3 regions of the Kushneria marisflavi genome follow, and region 2 is predicted to be linked to each of the others. Evidence: predicted binding sites of a transcription regulator. Region 2 holds the regulator's gene; each other region holds the start of a gene.
What was found. The regulator FNR, encoded in region 2, switches genes on or off when oxygen is low (the NO sensors DNR and NnrR bind a similar motif). The targets are predictions, from matches to a motif close to TTGATNTANATCAA.

Region 1 (5,976 bases), 600 kb from region 2:
GCGCTCGACAAGCCCCAGCATCACTGGCAGTCGCTGTGCGCTGAGCTGCATCAGTGCGGTATCCAGCACATCCTGGCTGGTGGCGCCATGGTGATACCACTGTCTCAGTGACTCAGGCAGCGCGGCCTTCGCCTGCTGCACAAACGGGATGGCGGCATTGCCGCCCAGTGCGGTATCCGTCTCGAGCGCGACGGCATCGAAGACCTCGGGCGTCAAATGATGTGCCATGGCCAGGTACGTGCCCGCCGGCAGGATACCGTGTTGCTCTTCGCTATCCGCCAGCGCCAGCTCAAAGGCCAACATGGCCCTGATCAGCGCCGGGGTGGTGAAGTGCTCAAGCGCTGCCCTGCTCATGAAGGGATGCTGTAAAAGCTCGCGTGACATGACACCTCCGGCCGTTGTGACCGGCTCAGTGGGCCGACTGAGCCGATGGGGTATCAGTGGCGGGGATGAAGCGCGGCTTTAGAATATCGCTCAAGGCGCTATAGGGAATGGTCAGCGTGGGCTGGCCGATGGCATAGGGCCCGAGCGTGTAGGCGTCGTAGGTAACGGCCATGCTGTCCTCAAGCGGTGCGGCGTTGTCACTGGATGAGAACGGCCAGTTGAGGGGGTCCAGCGTCCTGCCCGCGTCGCTGTTGTTCTGCCAGTCCTGCCAGGCGTTTTTCAGCGCCGCCTCGAAGGCGGGCTGTTGCCCTTCCTTGAGCATGTCATCGAGTGTCACGACCTGATGGGTCCTTTCATCGATCACCATATAGTGGGTGCCCGGCATGCCGTGGGCGCCACCGGTCATCACATAGCTTTGCAGTTCGAGTACCAGCAGATCATCGTGCCGGCTGATCTCCTTTGCTTCCAGCGTTGAGCTATAGGGCCGGGGATTGTCCGAGTCCTGATTGGCCTGAGCGCTTTGATCGAAGAAGTTGTCGGCATAGGCCTCCACGGTGGTGGGGAGGGCATCCTCTGGCACGACCGAATCGCTGATCGGACTGCCCATCCGAATCAGGCGCCGTTCGATATCGCTGGAAAGCGCCGGGTCGCTGTCAAACTGGACCATGCGCACCTCAACGCTGGCACATTGATCGCCCTGGCAGTTCGGGTCGGTGATCGTACGATCAACGAAGGTGGGGGAAAGGCCCTTCTGTTGATCCTGATTCTGCTGACCCTGCGGGTCCTGAGCCCCGGTAGCCTCCGTCGTCGAGGACCCGCTGTCCTGGGTGCTGGTCTGACTGTCGGCATGTGGGTCATTCTTGGCCTGATCGCAGGCGGCCAGGGTCAGTAGCAGGGCCGGCACCGCCAGCCACCGATAGCGTGTAGGGTCGATCATTGAGGGCTCTCTTTCGTGACAGGTGGGTAAGGGGTCGGCCCGTTCAGGGGGCCGGTGCCGCCGCGCCGCGATAGTGGCTGCGCCAGTAGCGGTTGCCCAGCTGGGCAATGCTGACCTGACGACCGCTGCCAGGGGCATGAATCATTTGATTGTTACCCATGTAGATGCCGACATGGCTGACTCGGTTCCCTGAGCCGAAAAACATCAGATCGCCCGGACGGGCGCGGTCGATGCGCTCGAGCGCGTCAAACTGCTGCTGGGAGGTCCGCGGGATCTCGATGCCCGCTGCCAGAAGGCTGGTCTGGGTCAGGCCACTGCAGTCCAGCCCCGAAGGGGTGGTGCCGCCATAGCGATAGGGTGTCCCCAGCGCGTCACGGGCATGGTTCATCACCAGCACGCGCTCGATCGAGAGATCCTGCTGTTCGGAAATGGGCCCCATGTCACTGGTCTGCATTTCCGGGTTACCGGCGCAGCCGGCCAGCCACAAAAGCGTCATCAGCAGAAAGATCTCGCGCAGGCGCCGGGCGGGGCGCAGAGGCAGGCTTGAAGCAGCGAACAGTGACATGAGCAGGTTTCCGATCGGCAGCAGGTCTTGCGATATTAACCGCGAGCGTTATGCGTTTTCGAGCCCTGCCTGACGCGGAGGTTTGCCGACGCTGAAGGTGCGCCAGGATGCCAGGGCATGTTCGAGGCTGATCCGTAGGCATAAAAAACCCCGACGGCAGGCCGAAACCGTCGGGGCAGCACCGGTCGAGAGTGCGGTGCAAAAGGGTACTGATCGTTGAAACCCGGCGGATTAGAAGCGGTAGCTGATGCCGCTCATGATGACGACCGGGTCGATGTCCAGATGTGTCTTGTAGGTTTCACCTCCGGCACTGGCCGTCACGTTGGAATCGATATCCAGATACCAGGCGGCGGCATTCAGAGCCCAGTGATCATTGAGCACGAGATCCACACCGACCTGACCGGCCCACCCCCAGGAGTTCTCCATGTCCATGCTGGCGCCCTCGATATCGACGTTTTCCGCCGAGAATCGGGTGTAGTTGATACCGGCGCCGACATAGGGCTGTACGCGGGCATCGGTGCCGCCCAGCGGATAATACTGCAGGGTCAGCGTCGGGGGCAGGTGCTTGACCGAGCCGCCGTGATCGCCGTCCAGATTGAAATCATGCTTGAAGCGCTGCGCGGCCAGCAGCTCTACACCCCACTTGTCGAGGAAACGATAGCCGAAGGTGATCGCAAAACCACGACCATCCTTGACGTCGACCTTGTCCACTCCCAGTGAATCGTAATCACCGTTGTCGTCTTTTGGCGAAACCTTGGCAAGGCCGGCGCGGGTGAAGAAATCGCCCTGACCGTAAGTGGATTCAGCAGCCTGGGCAGTTGTACCCACGGTTACCCCGAGTGCCAGAGCGGCAATGGAAATAAGCGGCAGCGCGCGCATGTGTCTGGTTCCCCTGAACAGGTTTTTTCTGAAGTGGTTCGGGCTCCCCTTCAAGGCGTGATGCGCCTGACCCGATCCCTTTAAATGCCTGACATCATTGTGCCAGGCGAACGCTGTTCATTTATTGACGCACGTCAAATCCATTGAAAGAGATCTGATAACGCTGCATATACCGGTTGAAGATGAACTCATACGGTAAAGGCCATCCATGTCGCGCTACTGATGCGGTACCTCGATGATTCGTGTGATCACTTAACCCAACAGGGCCAGTGCGGCAAACATGCCCCCGATGGCCAGCCCCGAGATGACCAGCCAGATGATCAGATAGCCCATGATGTCGCGTGCTGAAAGTCCCGCCACGCCCAGCAGCGGCAGGGCCCAGAACGGCTGAATCTGGTTGGTCCAGCCATCGCCCCAGGTAAAGGCCATGATGGTCTGGGCCGGGTCGGCGCCGATGGCGGCGGCGGCCTCCATCATGATCGGTCCCTGAATGGCCCATTGACCGCCACCGGAGGGGATGAAGAAGTTGACGATGCCGGCGCACAGAAAGGTCAGGATCGGAAACGTGGCAGGCGTGGCGAGCGAGATGACGGCCTCTGAAAAGTACATGACCAGTCCCGAACCGGTCATCATGCCCGCGATGCCGGCATACAGCGGGAACTGCACGATGATGCCGCTGGCCGCACGAACCCCCTTTTCCGCGGCGCCCAGATAGGCCTTCGGGCTTCGATGCAGTAAAAGCCCCAGTGCCAGAAAGAAAATGATGACGGTGTTGAGGTCGATGTTAAGGCCATTGGTGGTGGCCTGAGCGATCAGATACAGGATGGCCATCGCCCCCAGAAACAGGGTTGGCAGCCGGCTGTGTTCAATGCGATCGGAAGGCGTACCGTCGTGGGTGGCTGGCGATTCGGCGGGTTCCGAGGCGGTCTGATCGGTCATCTGCAGGGTGATGATGTGCTCGGGCTGTTTCTGGCGGGCGAAAAAGGCCAGCAGCAGCGCCAGCAACAAAAGGGTCAATGCGATGTTCCAGCCGGAATAAAGCGTCTGCGACACCGGCACAATACCGATCGCGTCCTCCATGAAGTGCCCGGGCGTGGCAATCACCAGTGGAATCGATGATGACGGGCCTCGCACCAGCTCCCCCCCATAGGCGGCCGCCACCAGCAGCGGGAAATGGATACCCTTGACCCGATGCCCCATCTCGCGCGCCAGAATGGCGCCTGCCACCATGCCGAAGCCCCAGTTGAGGTAGTAGCAGACAAAGCTGACCACGATGGTCAGCAAAATGGCCTGACGTGGCGAGCCGGCTCGCCGGGTCAGGCCGGACAGCGCGGTCTGGACCACTGGCGTCAGGGCCAGCACATAGCCGGTCAACAGCACCAGCGTCATCTGCATACCGAAGGTGAACAGTCTGGAAAAGCCATCTCCCCAGTACGTCACCATCTCGATGGGGGATTGCCGGGTAATACCCATGCCAAGGGCGAACACGATGGCCGTCAGCATGACGGCCAGCATAAAGGCACTGGGCAGATAACGCTGGACGATGCGAACCGAGACGTTGGTGATGGCTTCCATGGCGCTTCCCTGCATTCCATCGTTTGAGAGGTTGGAACTGCCTGAGCCGTGGTAACGTCAGGCCGGCATTTTCCAGAGAGCAACCTGCTGTTGTCATGCGTTGGAGTGGCAGGAAACCCGCGCCCGAGTGTACGGCGAGGGTATGATCGAACATCGTGCTGGAGTGGGCGGGAGGCTTGCATGAACCTGAGGTTCGTGCAGCAGCCAATTGTTGACAGCGAGACTGCCCCAGCTGTTTCGCTGGACGAAAGGACGGTTTCACGCCAGGGTCAGGACGTACGGATCGATTGATCCCTGAATCACTGCATCAACAGGACAGACCATGAGTGACAACACCCCGCTTTTGAACGACCAGTCGCTGGACTTTCTCGAACGCTATCTCAACAACGCCTCGCCCACCGGCTACGAGTGGGAAGGTCAGAAACTGTGGATGGACTACCTGCGCCCATGGGTCGATGAGTTCTTCACCGACACCTACGGCACGGCGGTCGGCGTGATCAATCCCGATGCCGACTACAAGGTGGTCATCGAAGGCCATGCTGACGAGATCAGCTGGTATGTGAACTACATCTCCGATGAGGGGCTGCTCTATGTGATTCGCAACGGCGGCAGCGACCACCAGATCGCACCGTCCAAACGGGTCAACATCCATACGAAAAACGGCATCGTCGAAGGCGTGTTCGGCTGGCCGGCGATCCATACCCGCCGCAGCCCCGGCAGCGAAGAGCAGGCGCCCAAGCCGGACAACATCTTTATTGATGTGGGTTGTGACAACAAGGAGGAGGTCGAAAAGCTCGGCGTCCATGTGGGCTGTGTGATCACCTACCCGGACACCTTCAGCATCCTCAACGGCAACAAGTTCGTCTGCCGCGCGCTGGATAACCGCGTGGGCGGGTTCATGATTGCCGAGGTGGCGCGTCTTCTCAAGGAGAACGGCAAGACGCTCGATTTCGGTCTCTATATCGTCAACTCGGTTCAGGAAGAAGTCGGCCTGCGCGGCGCGCAAATGATCGCCGAGCGCATTCGCCCGGACGTGGCGATCGTCACGGACGTGACCCACGACACCCACACGCCGATGATTGATCCCAAGAAGGAAGGCAGCAACAAGATGGGTGCCGGCCCCGTGATTGCCTGGGCCCCGGCGGTGCAGAACCGCCTGCGCGAGCGGATTCTGGACGTGGCCGAGAAGGGCAACATCCCCTTCCAGCGGGTCGCCAAGTCGCGTGCCACCGGCACCGACACCGATTCCTTTGCCTACAGCAATACCGGTGTGGCCTCGGCGCTGATCTCGCTGCCGCTGCGCTACATGCACACCACCGTCGAGATGGTGCAGCGCGAGGACGTCGAAAACGTCATTCGTTTGATCTACGAGACGCTTTTGAACATCAAAAAGGGCGAGACGTTCAGCTATTTTGACTAGCGATTACTGCCTGGCTATCCGGCGCCCAGAGCGCCGGATTTTTTTATGCCAGAGAAGGCGTTCGCGTCAGGGCCAGTCGAACGCCCAGTGCCACGAACATGACCCCGACACCGCGCTCTAGCCACGCCTTGAGCCTGACCCCGGGTCGCAGGCGCTGCCCGCCCAGCGTGACGGCGGCGATCAGAACAGCGCTCCAAAGGGTGCCCACGACATCAA
Region 2 (5,976 bases):
ATCGCAGCTTGATCTGCGGATGGGCACGGTGAAAGCGGCTCAGGCCGGGCACCATCCAGAACTGTGCAACGCCCGCCGTACAGGCCAGCGTCAGCTCATTGTCCCCCGCGCCTTTCATGACCTCGGCCGTGGCATGCACACACTCTTCCAGAAGCTCTCGTACATGGCGGGCATAGTTCTCGCCAGCTCGTGTCAGCACCAGCTGACGCGGCTTTCGTACAAACAGTGACCGCCCCAGAAACTGCTCGAGATGAACGATCTGGCGGCTCACGGCGCTCTGTGACAGGTTCAGCTCGCTGGCGGCACGAGTGAAACTCATGTGTCGAACCGCTGCCTCGAAGGCCACCAGGGCGTTCAGCGGTGGCAAGGGAGACATGCGCATGGGAATAACTCCAGCCAGGATAGAGCGATGAGCGTACCTGATCCGTGCCGGCCGTGTGAGACTGTGCCGGATGAGGCGAACCTCGATGCCATGTCCTTGTCCAAGGACATCAGGGTGATCATTTTCGGATGCGTCAGTGATGGCGTATCCCATGCAGGAGAGCAGCGTTGAAAAAGACAATCGCGGTACTGGCAGGTGCAGGTCTGGTCGGCATGTCGACTTCGGCGCTGGCGTTCAATCTGGGTGACGTCAATCGGGCCATGGAGGCCATGAACAGCCAGAATGCGCAGGGCCAGCAGACACAGCCTGCGTATCAGCAGGATTCACAGGGGCTTGCCTCCCAGGTAGGAAAGTTCCTGAACTCTGATAACGCGCCGCGCCAGCAGCAGGCCACCGCCGTGGGTACCACCGATGCCAATCTGGGGCAGGCCTCACAGCTTGTCGAGCAGTTGACCGGTCAACTGGGTGTCAGCAAGACCCAGGCCATCGGCGGTTCGGCTGCACTTCTGGCCGCGGCGAAAAGCCAGCTGGGCAGCGGGCAATTCAACCAGCTCTCCAATCAGGCCCCCGGCGTGGATGGCCTGCTTTCCAGCGCTCAGGCATTGTCCGGTGGGCAGTCGATGCTGTCGAAGCTCTCCGGCATGGGCGGTCATGGCAATGGTGGTGATACGTCGTCGCTGACCTCGAGTGCCTTCAGCATGCTGGGGATGGATACCGGCATGATCAGCCAGTTCGCGCCGGTGATGCTGAATTACCTCGGGGGGCAGGGCGTCTCCAACACGCTTCTGAGCTCACTGGGCGGCATCTGGGGCGCCGTCGGACGCTAGAGCAAAGGTCTCAGGAAGCCGGTGTCGGCTTCCTGTTTCCGGGGTGGCCTGTCACAGCCGCCCCGAGATTTCCTCCCACAGGTTGCGATAGGCCACGGCTGCGGCCGTACGCGGGGCGAACTGAACCAGCGGTGCCTGATGCACGCCCATCTGCTCGACGGCGCTGGCATAGGGAATGTTGGCGGACAGCCGAGCCGGCCACTGTTCGTGAAAACCCGCCATGCTGTCTTGATGCAGCTTGCGGCGTCGATCCACCAGTGTGAAAAAGGGCCACAGGGGCGTCGTGATGTGCTCCTCATCCAGATGCTGCTGAAGCTGGGTCAGGGTTCTCATCGACAGCGTTGTGGGTACCACCGGTACCAGCAATGCATCGACGCTTGAGAAAACCTGCTTTGATAGTGTGGTCAGCCCAGGTGGACAGTCCAGAATGACCAGATCGTAGTCCTCGCTGACCGGCTTGAGCACCCTGCGCAGGCGACTCGCCTTGCGCCCCTCGAGCAGTGAGTCCATTTCACGGGATTCAAGACCTGCCGGCAGCAGGTCGAGTCCCGCCATATCGGTGGCGCGGATGGTCTTGTCGAGGGTGGCCTTGCCCTTGACCAGTTTTTCAACGCCGCCGCCGCGAATCCTGGGTTTGTTGCGCAGATAAAAGGTGGTGGCTGCCTGCGGGTCCAGATCCCAGATCAGCACCCGCTGTCCATCAAGACTGGCCTGCGCGGCCAGATTGATGGCCGATGCCGTCTTGCCCACCCCGCCCTTGATACTGTAAAGCGCCAGAATATGCATATCAGCTTTCCTGTTGATGGGGCCCGGATCAGATCCGCAAGTGTGTGTCGGTGTGATGACGGCTTGATGACAGAAACCGGACCGTGGCATCGGTGGCCGGGAGACTGTGTCATGATGGATCATCATGGTGATGACAGGCGTTCAGGCAAAGGCGGTGACATGGAAAGTGATGTGACAGAAGAGACGCTTCACTGGTCGTGGGGGGGCATGAGCATCGAGGTCGGCGTAACCCGCCGTGGCCAGGGCCCGGAAGTATTGATACTGCCGGCGCTGTCGAGCATCTCGACGCGCCATGAAATGGATGCCCTGCAGACGAGGCTGGCCGAGCGATTTACCACGGTCTCGGTGGACTGGCCGGGCTTTGGCGACCGCCCGCGTCCTTTCATGGAGGCCACGCCGGCTATTCTGACGGCCTTTATCGACTACCTGCTCGATGAGGTCATCTTCCTGCCCGAGATGATCGTCGCCGCCGGGCATGGGGCCGGGATGGTCATTCGCCATCTGGAGCAACACCCCGACGCCGCCGACCGACTGGTGCTGATTGCGCCGACCTGGCGTGGGCCGCTGCCCACCATGGCCGGCGAGCACAAGCCCTGGTTTGGGCATCTACGCACCTGGTTTGATCGCCCGGTCATTGGTGCCGGTATCTACCGGCTCAACGTCAGCAACTGGTTTTTGCGTCGTATGGCCGGCGAGCACGTCTATGAGACCCCGAACTGGCTGTCTGGCGAGCGACTGGCGGCCAAGCGCCGCGTGGCCCGCACGCCCGGTGCGCGTCACGGCTCGATCCGGTTCGTGACCGGCGCCGTGGATCCTTTCAGCCGCCGCGAGGCCTGTGTGGCGGCGCTCAAGGGCGCCAGTGCCCGCACGCTCCTGATCACCAGCGAGAAAATGCCGCCGCGTTCACGGGCCGAAATGCGCGCCATGGGGGCACTGCCTCGGGTTGATACCGTATCGCTGTCGCACGGGCGCCTGTCGGTGCACGAGGAGTTTCCCGATGAGGTGGCCGAGGCCATTCTGGCATGGCTGGATATCCCACCACAGTACGATTGAGTTCTGGCGCTGGCCGGTCCCCGGGGTTATCCATCCGGCGAGGGATGATGAGAAATCATGGTCAATGCCGACTGTGCCGAGCCGTCCTTATCGAGTGAAACGACCTGGCACCCGGTGTATTCTTGGCAGGCTGACACCTCAAAAGAAGAAGAGCGTTCAGCTCTGGGAACATGATTTCAGGGGGTAATATGCTTATTGGTGATGTCCGCCTCAAGCGCGTCTATCAGCACTCGACCCAGCAGGATGGGGCTCGCTGGCTGGTGGATCAGGTATGGCCTCGCGGCAAGCGCGAAGAGGAGCTGTCGGTCGAGCAGTGGTATCGCGCCGTGGCGCCGTCTCGTCGGCTGCGCCATGCGTGGGAAAGCGGGCGAATCGATCGCACGACCTTTGAGCGTCGCTATCGTCTGGAGCTCAATCCGGGCGATCTCGAGCCGCTTCTGGACCAGGCACGTCAGCGGCGGTTGACGCTGGTCAGTGCCGTTCGCGATCTGGAAAGCTCGCATCTGCCGATTCTACGAGAGGTCATTCTCGAAGCGCTGCGCGGTGAGGCCGTGGTCAGTGAGCCTGACGCGGTGGCCGAGGCGCATTGATCTCGTCGCCACAAGAACAGCAAAACGCCCCGACCTGATCGGGGCGTTTTTTGTTGTCCGCAGAGCGGTGAGCAGGCTTGCCCGAATGATCAGGCGCGACGGCGCTCATTGCAGCAGGGCGCGATGATGCCGGCGCGCTTTTCAAGCGCCGCCATGTCCAGAATCTCCACGTGACGACCCTGTATGTTGAGCAGTTCCTGCTGCTGAAAACGCCCCAGTACGCGGCTGATGGTTTCGATCGCAAGCCCCAGATAGGTGCCGATATCGCTGCGAGACATTGGCAGGCGGAAGCGCTCGGCGCTGTGGCCGCAGCGATCAAAGCGGATCGAGAGATTGTGAAAGAAGCTGGCCAGGCGTTCATCGGCCGTCTTGCTGGAGAGCAGTCGCATCAGGCGACGATCATCGACAATTTCGCGGCTCATGCAGCGATAGAGCTGGTGACGAAGCTCCGGCAGGTGCTCCGAAAGACTTTCCAGCCGCTTGAAGGGGATCTCGCAGACCGTAGTGCGCTCGAGTGCGGTCAGAAAGCCGGGGTGAACGGCGCTATCGATGCTGTCCAGTCCGACCAGCTCACCGGGCAGATAGAAACTGGTGATCTGCTCCTCGCCATCGGTGTCGATAATGGTCTGCTTGAGGCTGCCGCTGCGCACGGCATAGACATTTTCAAAGGCCTCACCCTGCATGTAGAGCGTCTCACCGCGGGTCAGCGGCGCGCGTCGTCGCACGATCGTGTCGAACTGCTCAACATCGTCAAGAGACAGGGAAAGCGGCAGACACAGGGAGCTTAGCGAGCAGGTCTGACAGCGTGTCGGGTGAAGATGAGAGGAGGTCATTGGGCTGGCATGTTCCTTTGCATATGAGTGATGTGCCGGTCGCCTTCGTGACAAACCTGCCGTTGCTCGGCGTGTACGGGCGCAACCCTTCAGGTACGTTCACGCGCCTGAAGGGGGCGTGAACACTGCTGGCGATATTCAATGGGTGAAGAGGCATCAAAGGCCATGGCCAGCTGGCGGATCAGCAATCGACCCATGGGCATTACCATAAGCAAGTGCTTATTATATTCGATGAGACCGTCTCGCCGAAAGGTGGCAAGCCTTTCAAATGCATTGGCGAAATAGGATGACGCCCTGATCCCAAAGCGGGCTTCGATGGCGTCAAAATCGAGTTGCATGTCACACATCAGGCGGTGGATCACGTCACGCCGCAGTCGATCATCCTCGCTCAGGCGTACCCCGCGGCAGGTGGCCAGCTGACCATCGTCGATGGCCGTCTGCCAGGTCTCCAGCCGAGCGGTATTCTGCGCATAGACATCATCCACCTGACTGATGGCCGATACCCCAAGACCTATCAGGTCACACTGCGCGTGGGTGGTGTAGCCCTGAAAATTGCGTTGTAAATGCCCCTCGCGCTGTGCCACGGCCAGGCTGTCATCGGGTCTTGCGAAGTGATCCATACCGATATGGACGTAGCCGGCCTGCGTCAGCTTCTCGACCGTCATGCACTGGATGGCCAGTCGGGTGGCCGCATCCGGCAGGTCCGCGTGGTTGATGCGTCGCTGGGGCAGAAAGCGTTCGGGCAGATGGGCATAGTTGAAAACGCAGAGTCGGGCCGGTGCCATGTCGATCACCTGATCCAGAGTCCTGGCAAAGCTTGCCACGCTCTGATGCGGCAGGCCGTAGATCAGATCCAGATTCAGTGAGCGAAACCCAAGCCGATAGGCCTCATCGATCAGATTTTCGCTCAGCTCGCGTGGCTGGACCCGATTGATGGCTTTCTGCACGCGGACGTCCAGATCCTGTACGCCAAGACTCAGGCGATTGAATCCCAGCGACTGTAAATGGCGCAGGGTATAAACGTCGGCCTCGCGAGGATCGATCTCGATGGCGAAATCCCGCTCAGGATGGCTGGAAAGATTGAAGTGCGTTCCCAGCTGATCCATCAGCCGGCTCATTTGATCCAGATCGAGAAAGGTCGGTGTGCCGCCGCCCCAGTGAAGCTGCTCGACCCGTCGCCTGCCGTCGAGATGACGTCGCATCAGGAGCATCTCCCGGGTCAGTCGGGCCAGATAGGGCTCGGCGATGGCGGTCTGACGGGTCGCGATGCGATTGCAGCCGCAGTAAAAGCAGATGCGGCGGCAAAAGGGAATATGGACATACAGCGACAGATTACGTGCCGCAGCGTTGCTGCGTTCAAGGGCCTGTGTCAGCTGTGCCGGGCCGAAGTGATCGGTGAAGGCCGTGGCCGGCGGATAGGATGTATAGCGGGGGCTCTGGCCGTCATGGCGCTTGAGCAGCTCGATGTCCGGTGAAAACTGCACATCAAGGGAATCGGGTCGGGG
Region 3 (5,976 bases), 590 kb from region 2:
ATTTGACCGCTTTATCTTTCACCTTCCGTTCTTCATTCTGGGGGGGGTGCTTGGATATCATCTTGAAGCCTTCAAGCACTTCATAGAACGTACCAGCTGGCTGGCGGTTCTGGCACTGGCAGGTCTGGTGACCTGGTATGTCATGGCCTATCAAGGCCTGGTGACTACTGGCGGTGCCTATCAGCCCATTTCCATGGCATTGGCATTGGCCATGACACTGGTGCTGCTGCGTGTGGTGACTTTCAAATGGATGGCTCCGGCACTGCGCCCCTTCGAGTGGTTTGGCCGCAACTCGCTGGTACTTTTTCTTGTGCATTTTCCTGTTACATGGGTGGTACCTGTCGTTCTCGCGCGCGTGGTTCAGGGTGATCCGGACATGGTTTTTCCGATTTACTTCCTGGGCGTGTTGGCGGTCAGCTCGCTGGCAGCCGTGATGAACAATCGAAGCAAACTGGTATCGCTGCTTTTTACGGCCAATGTATTGGTCAATCGCAAGGCATCCGCTCGTTCCGAGGTGCGTATCGGTAATACAGGGATTGCTTACAAATAGAGTTCTTTAGAATATCTGTATATTGACATGGCCGGCTTTCGAGTCGGTCATGTGTCTTTAAATGGAAGAGCGCTTTTGTAGACAAGTGCAACGAGCCCTGAAAGCCCCTAGAATGTCGATATTCATATGACCGGGAAGCGTGTTTCGGTCATGTCTTGTCGGGCTGGCACGGAGTGTTCATGAGCGAGGGCGTACTGCACTTTTTCTTCATTACGACAGGCGCGATTCTGACGCTTTTATTTTTCCCGTTACTGGTCATGGTGCTTTTCAAGATATTGCGGCGCTGGCGCGAGGAAAAACGCTCTCGGCACTGAAGGTGCGCCGCAATATTCATGAATGCCCGGCATGGTTCGGCAACACATGTGGGCACCTGAATTTTATCTTACCGTGACCACGCGGCAGGCAGCGCGATGATTGACCGCACGGGAGACGCTGCCTCCTGTAGCGTTTGAGGTTCTACCCAACCCCTTGTATCCCATCACGATGGCATCGGCGTCCAGTCGGTGTGCCTCACGTTCAATGACTTCTGCCGGGTCGCCCGTGCGAACAAGAATGCTGGTGTCGAGATCCGATGCGTCGATGGTTTCCAATGCCGTCTCGATAAGTTGCATGGCGGCACTGTTCCGGGGGGGGGTGATGCCTGGGTGGCGTCATCCTTTTCGTTAATGACCGGGACATGCAGTAGATAGAGTCTGGCATGGCTGGCACGTGCAAGATGCGCGGCGATATCCAGTGCCTTATTGGCATTTCCGGAGCCATCCAGAGGTACGAGAATTGTGCGATACATCAATTGGCCTCCTTTTGTTTGTGTCGTGTCATGGTCATCGCGCGCTTGACAAGTATAAAAACGAAAGCGCGATGTCCACTGGCGCCTTGTCATGCCCATTGGATGATAGGGGAAAAACCGGTATGGGCAGGACAGATACTAAAACGCCCGCACCAGAAGGGGCGGGCGTACAAAAGGCTTCGTCGATCAGAATCGACGGCCCAGCAAAAGACCGGCGACCAGCCCGATCGCTGCACCTGCGCCAATATAGCTCCAAGCATTTTCATGGACATGACGATCCAGGTCACGGGCACCTTCTTCAGTCAGCTCCCAGGCGCGGTGACCTTCATCTTCTACTCGATCACGAGCCTGATGCCAGCGCTGGCCAAGATGATCACCTGCACCCTTGAGACGACTGCGTACCTTTTGACCCGTGGAATCCAGCTCATCTTCATAGCGTGCCAATGCGCGTGCACCACGCTTGTTCAGTTCCTTTTCATAGTCCTTGAGTCGACGAGTCGCTCGGCTATCACTGGATGAAAAAATGCCCATCGGATGTCCTCCATTGACGTGGTCAGGCTTGTTTCAGATCAATACTGAAAAGAGTAGTGCTCAGTACAGATGGCTGAAAACATGGGTGTCTTTCTGGTTTATGCAGAGACAATTGGCGTTTGTCATGACCTGCATGACTTGATTGGACACTGTACTCAAGCGTAGTTCAGATCAGGTCAATTGACCTGATCTTCGTGGGGATGGTCATGGACCGTCATGCCTGTAATGCACCTGTACAACAAGGTGGCTTTTCTTGAGTTAAATTGATTTTTGAAAATAAAAAAACTGCGATGCGCTGAAAAATATAGACAACACCTTTACAAGTGTTACTATTTTCGCGCTGCAAGGATGCAGTCAGAAGGCAGGAAGCCTTCACTTAGCGCAGAATCTTCCAGGAAGGAAGAGTGTTTGATGACGCCAAGGAGGGCGTCTGATGCCACAACGAGCAATACCCGCCAATGCTTCCCTGTCGTCGTAACTCTCTTTTTCTCGTGATGTCGTCTTCACATGACGGTTTCTGGCTGGCTTCGTTTATCGAGGCCTTTTTTGTGTCTGTGTTTCGGGCAGTACTGGTGACGGCCTTCGAATACGCCAGGCTCAGGCGTAAGATGGTCCGCTTTACTCTCGGAGAGTGCTGTCATGGGATCATCACGAGCACGTGTCCAGATTGTGGATACCCTGAACCGGCCCGCGGGAAGTGCGCGTCGATGCGATATGCGTCGGCTGAAAATATGGCATCGGGCCGTTTATATCCTTGTGCTTGATCAGCATGATCGGCTGTGTGTACAGCGGCGCACCCTCTGCAAGGATATCTTTCCGGGGTATCGCGACCTTTGTGCCGGGGGCGTGGTCGATGCCGGCGAATCCATGGCTAGTGCGGCCCGGCGCGAGCTTCATGAAGAGCTGGGGTTATCCCTCACATTAAGTTGGTGCCTGAAGCTTCATTTTGAAGAGGGCATGAACGCGTTTGGCAGCGTCTTTATCGCACGCTACCACAATCAGCCCATAACGCTTCAGTCCAGCGAAGTAGAAGCCATTGAATGGATGACGTTAAGTGAGGCGCTGGCGGTGCAGGACGCAACACCCGATTCACAGCAGGTGCTAAAGGCCCTGATGGATCAGGGTTTTTTGTCGTGAGTTTCTGGCGTGAGCGCCCACCCGTGGGCAGGCGCCTGAATTTTCAGGTGTCGTGGGTTTCCCTGACCCACCCGTTGCGATAATCCAGCGACGGGACATCATCACTTGATAACCAGATCGGGCCATCCAGATCAACAATAACGGCGTGGGCGGCCACTGGCAGTGCTGCCCGCATGGCCATGGAAGTCCCCAGCATGCAGCCCACCATGATGGCCATGTCATGTTTGCGGGCTTCTTCTACCATCGCCAAAGCTTCTGTCAGTCCACCGCTTTTATCAAGCTTGATGTTGATCATCTCATAGCGGTCGCTTAGTCGAGCGATATCTTCTCGGGTATGGCAGCTTTCATCGGCGCATAGCGCTACCGGATGATCAAAATCAGCCAGAATGCCATCTTCTCCGGCAGGCAGGGGCTGTTCGATCATTTCGACGTCAAGCTCTGCCAGCGCCCGGCACCAGGCTTCCACGTTTTCCGGTGCCCACGCCTCATTGGCATCAATGATGAGACGTACGTCAGGCGCGGCTTCCCTTACGGCACGCACCCGTTCGACAACCTGCTCATCGTTGAGCTTGATCTTTAAAAGTCTTGCTCCCTGAGCCAGCTCCTGTCGGGCTGCCTCGGCCATCTCTGCTGGCGTTGCGATGGAAATGGTATGGGCCGTGACAATTTCATGTCCGATCGGGGGGCCCAGCCGCGCTGTTGGTGTGGTGCCTTCCAGCGCGCACTCCAGCGACCACAGAGCACAGTCGAGCGCATTGCGCGCCGGGCCTGCCGGCAGCCGCTCAAGCAGTGCCTTGCGATCAATGCCCTGCTCAATGGCCAGCGATACTTCATCGATCTCTTCCATGACCGATTCGGCACTATGGCCATATCGAGGGGTGGGTTTGCTTTCGCCTATTCCCACAAAGCCGTCCTGGTGAATTTCGACGCGAATAATGTCAATTGACGTGCTGGCACCGCGCGCGATCACGAACGGGCGATCCAGTAGCCAGGTCTGGGTATAACGCTTGAGCGTACGCATTACACGGCTCCTGTCGTAAAGGCGGTGACCAGCGGTTCGATACCAAAGCGAATGGGGTCGGTAGCCGGAACGCCAAACTGCTGGCTCAGTGCCTCCAGCTCGCGTCTTGCCGTTTCCTCATCCACCTGAGACGTATTTACGGAAAATCCGGCGAGCTGCACCCTGGGATTGGTGATGCGGGCAGCGCTCAGATTGGCTTCAATGCAGGTGGCCATATCGGGCATCGGGCGGTTGGGCAAATGGCGCATGTGAGGCCTGCCCAGCTCATGACACATCACGATGCAGTCGGGCTGAGCACCGTGCAACAATCCCAGACTGACGCCGGCGTAAGCGGGATGGAATAAGGAGCCCTGACCTTCGATAACGTCCCATTGATCCTCGGCGGCTGCAGGGCTTAGCCACTCCACGGCACCAGAGATGAAATCGGCAATGACGGCATCGATGGCAATGCCTTCACCGGCCACCAGTACCCCGCACTGCCCGGTGGCACGAAAGCGTGCCTTGAGACCGGCCTCTTCAAGACCGCGCTGCAGTGCCAGTGAGCTGAACATCTTGCCCAATGAACAGTCAGTGCCGACGGTCAGTATTCGCTTGCCGCTGCGAGGCTCGCCGGTCCCCACCTCCAGTGGCGGATGGCTATGACGAATGTCATGAAGCGTGACGCCGTGCTCGCGTGCCAGCTCGGCCACCCCTTCAATGGCGTCCAGGCGCTGATGCATGCCGCTGGCCACATCCATACCGTGCTCAATGGCCTGACATATCACATCCCGCCAGTGTGCCGGAAGCTTGCCGCCCGAATTGGCCACGCCGATCACGAGCGTTCGCGCGCCCCGGGCGCAGGCTTCTTCGATGCTGATGTCCTCAATGCCGACACTGACCGTCTTCTCGGTCATGCGCAGCTGACCGACAGCCTTTTCCGGACGCCAGATGACCACGGCGCGGGCCATCTTGGCCGAGACGCTATCTTCGATGTCCCCCAGAAACAGGAGGTAGGGTGAAACAATGTCGGCAGGGCGGTAAGGCTGGCTCGTCATCACTGGCTCCGAGAATGTAGAGAAGTGAGTCAGTGTCGACGAAAAAGGTCATAGCTTCGAATGCTGATTTGTCGGTTCGGTATAACTTCATCGTATACCAGGCGGCGAGTCCGTCTGCCAGCGTTGTGCATGTATCGCCAGTTGATCGACCAGTAGCGTTCTTAGCTGATTCGCGGCATGGGGCCAGGGCACATGACGCGCCCTCAGCAGGGCCACATTCATGTTCAGTTCAGGGGTCAGCGGCAGTACCTGTAAACGGTCACGATAGCGTTCGGCAGTGAATGGATCGACGATCCCCGTCCCGCCACCGGCGATGACCAGCTCGGCAATCACGCTGTAGGTCTTGACCCGGAGGCGCGCGGCTGGCGTCAGCCCCTCGGCCTGAAGGGCCTGTCCGAGTAACGTGCCCAGCGGATCCTCTTCCGGCATCAGAATCAGGCCGTTCGCATTGAGCCATTCAAGCGTGGCATGTGTCGGAGCGTCCATATCCGGCGGCAACAGGGCCTTCATGGGCGCACGCATCAGATGCTCGCACTCGATTCCTTCAGGGGCCGGCTGTTCAAACGCCAGTGCCATGTCCAGTCGATGGGACAGCAGTTCATCACACAGGGTGGAGAAATGCGAAGTGACCAGCTCGATCTCAAGCGCCGGGAGCCGGCGTTGAAGGGCAATGAGTGCTCCGGGCATGACCAGGTGCCCGGGCGCATGGGACGCCCCGAGTCGCAGATGTTGATCCACGCCGTGGGAGAGCTGGCGGCCCAGTTGATCCACCACATCCAGTTGCTTGACCGCCGCCTCGATGGCAGGCCATAACCGCAGCGCTTCCGGTGTGGGGGTCAGCCCACGCGGATGACGCTCGAACAGACGAACGCCCAGCGTGGTTTCGGCGTGAGCCAGCGTACGCGTGACGTTGGGC

Region 1: B9H00_RS10055 (OmpW/AlkL family protein) is a predicted target of FNR. The motif match lies at 2,890-2,903, and genes of this name have one in related genera.
Region 3: B9H00_RS04760 (DUF883 family protein) is a predicted target of FNR. The motif match lies at 1,897-1,910, and genes of this name have one in related genera.

Annotation. Positions count from the first base shown of each region.
Region 1 is NZ_CP021358.1:2,199,207-2,205,182, forward strand. Features, by position in the region: gene B9H00_RS10040 (lyase family protein) at 1-384, opposite strand, end outside; gene B9H00_RS10045 (DUF3298 and DUF4163 domain-containing protein) at 410-1,321, opposite strand; gene B9H00_RS10050 (C40 family peptidase) at 1,365-1,886, opposite strand; gene B9H00_RS10055 (OmpW/AlkL family protein) at 2,118-2,765, opposite strand; gene B9H00_RS10060 (short-chain fatty acid transporter) at 3,018-4,340, opposite strand; gene B9H00_RS10065 (M42 family metallopeptidase) at 4,663-5,760, shown strand; gene B9H00_RS10070 (LysE family translocator) at 5,804-5,976, opposite strand, start outside.
Region 2 is NZ_CP021358.1:1,601,967-1,607,942, reverse strand. Features, by position in the region: gene B9H00_RS07365 (LysR substrate-binding domain-containing protein) at 1-382, opposite strand, end outside; gene B9H00_RS07360 (DUF2780 domain-containing protein) at 550-1,209, shown strand; gene B9H00_RS07355 (ParA family protein) at 1,261-1,995, opposite strand; gene B9H00_RS07350 (alpha/beta fold hydrolase) at 2,107-3,048, shown strand; gene B9H00_RS07345 (DUF488 domain-containing protein) at 3,237-3,638, shown strand; gene fnr (fumarate/nitrate reduction transcriptional regulator Fnr) at 3,728-4,471, opposite strand; gene hemN (oxygen-independent coproporphyrinogen III oxidase) at 4,561-5,976, opposite strand, start outside.
Region 3 is NZ_CP021358.1:1,015,677-1,021,652, reverse strand. Features, by position in the region: gene B9H00_RS04775 (acyltransferase family protein) at 1-550, shown strand, start outside; gene B9H00_RS17120 (hypothetical protein) at 730-864, shown strand; gene B9H00_RS17105 (universal stress protein) at 928-1,161, opposite strand; partial or broken gene B9H00_RS17190 (universal stress protein) at 1,245-1,337, opposite strand; gene B9H00_RS04760 (DUF883 family protein) at 1,524-1,868, opposite strand; gene B9H00_RS04755 (NUDIX hydrolase) at 2,508-3,005, shown strand; gene dgcA (N-acetyl-D-Glu racemase DgcA) at 3,049-4,026, opposite strand; gene dgcN (N-acetyltransferase DgcN) at 4,026-5,060, opposite strand; gene B9H00_RS04740 (LysR family transcriptional regulator) at 5,148-5,976, opposite strand, start outside.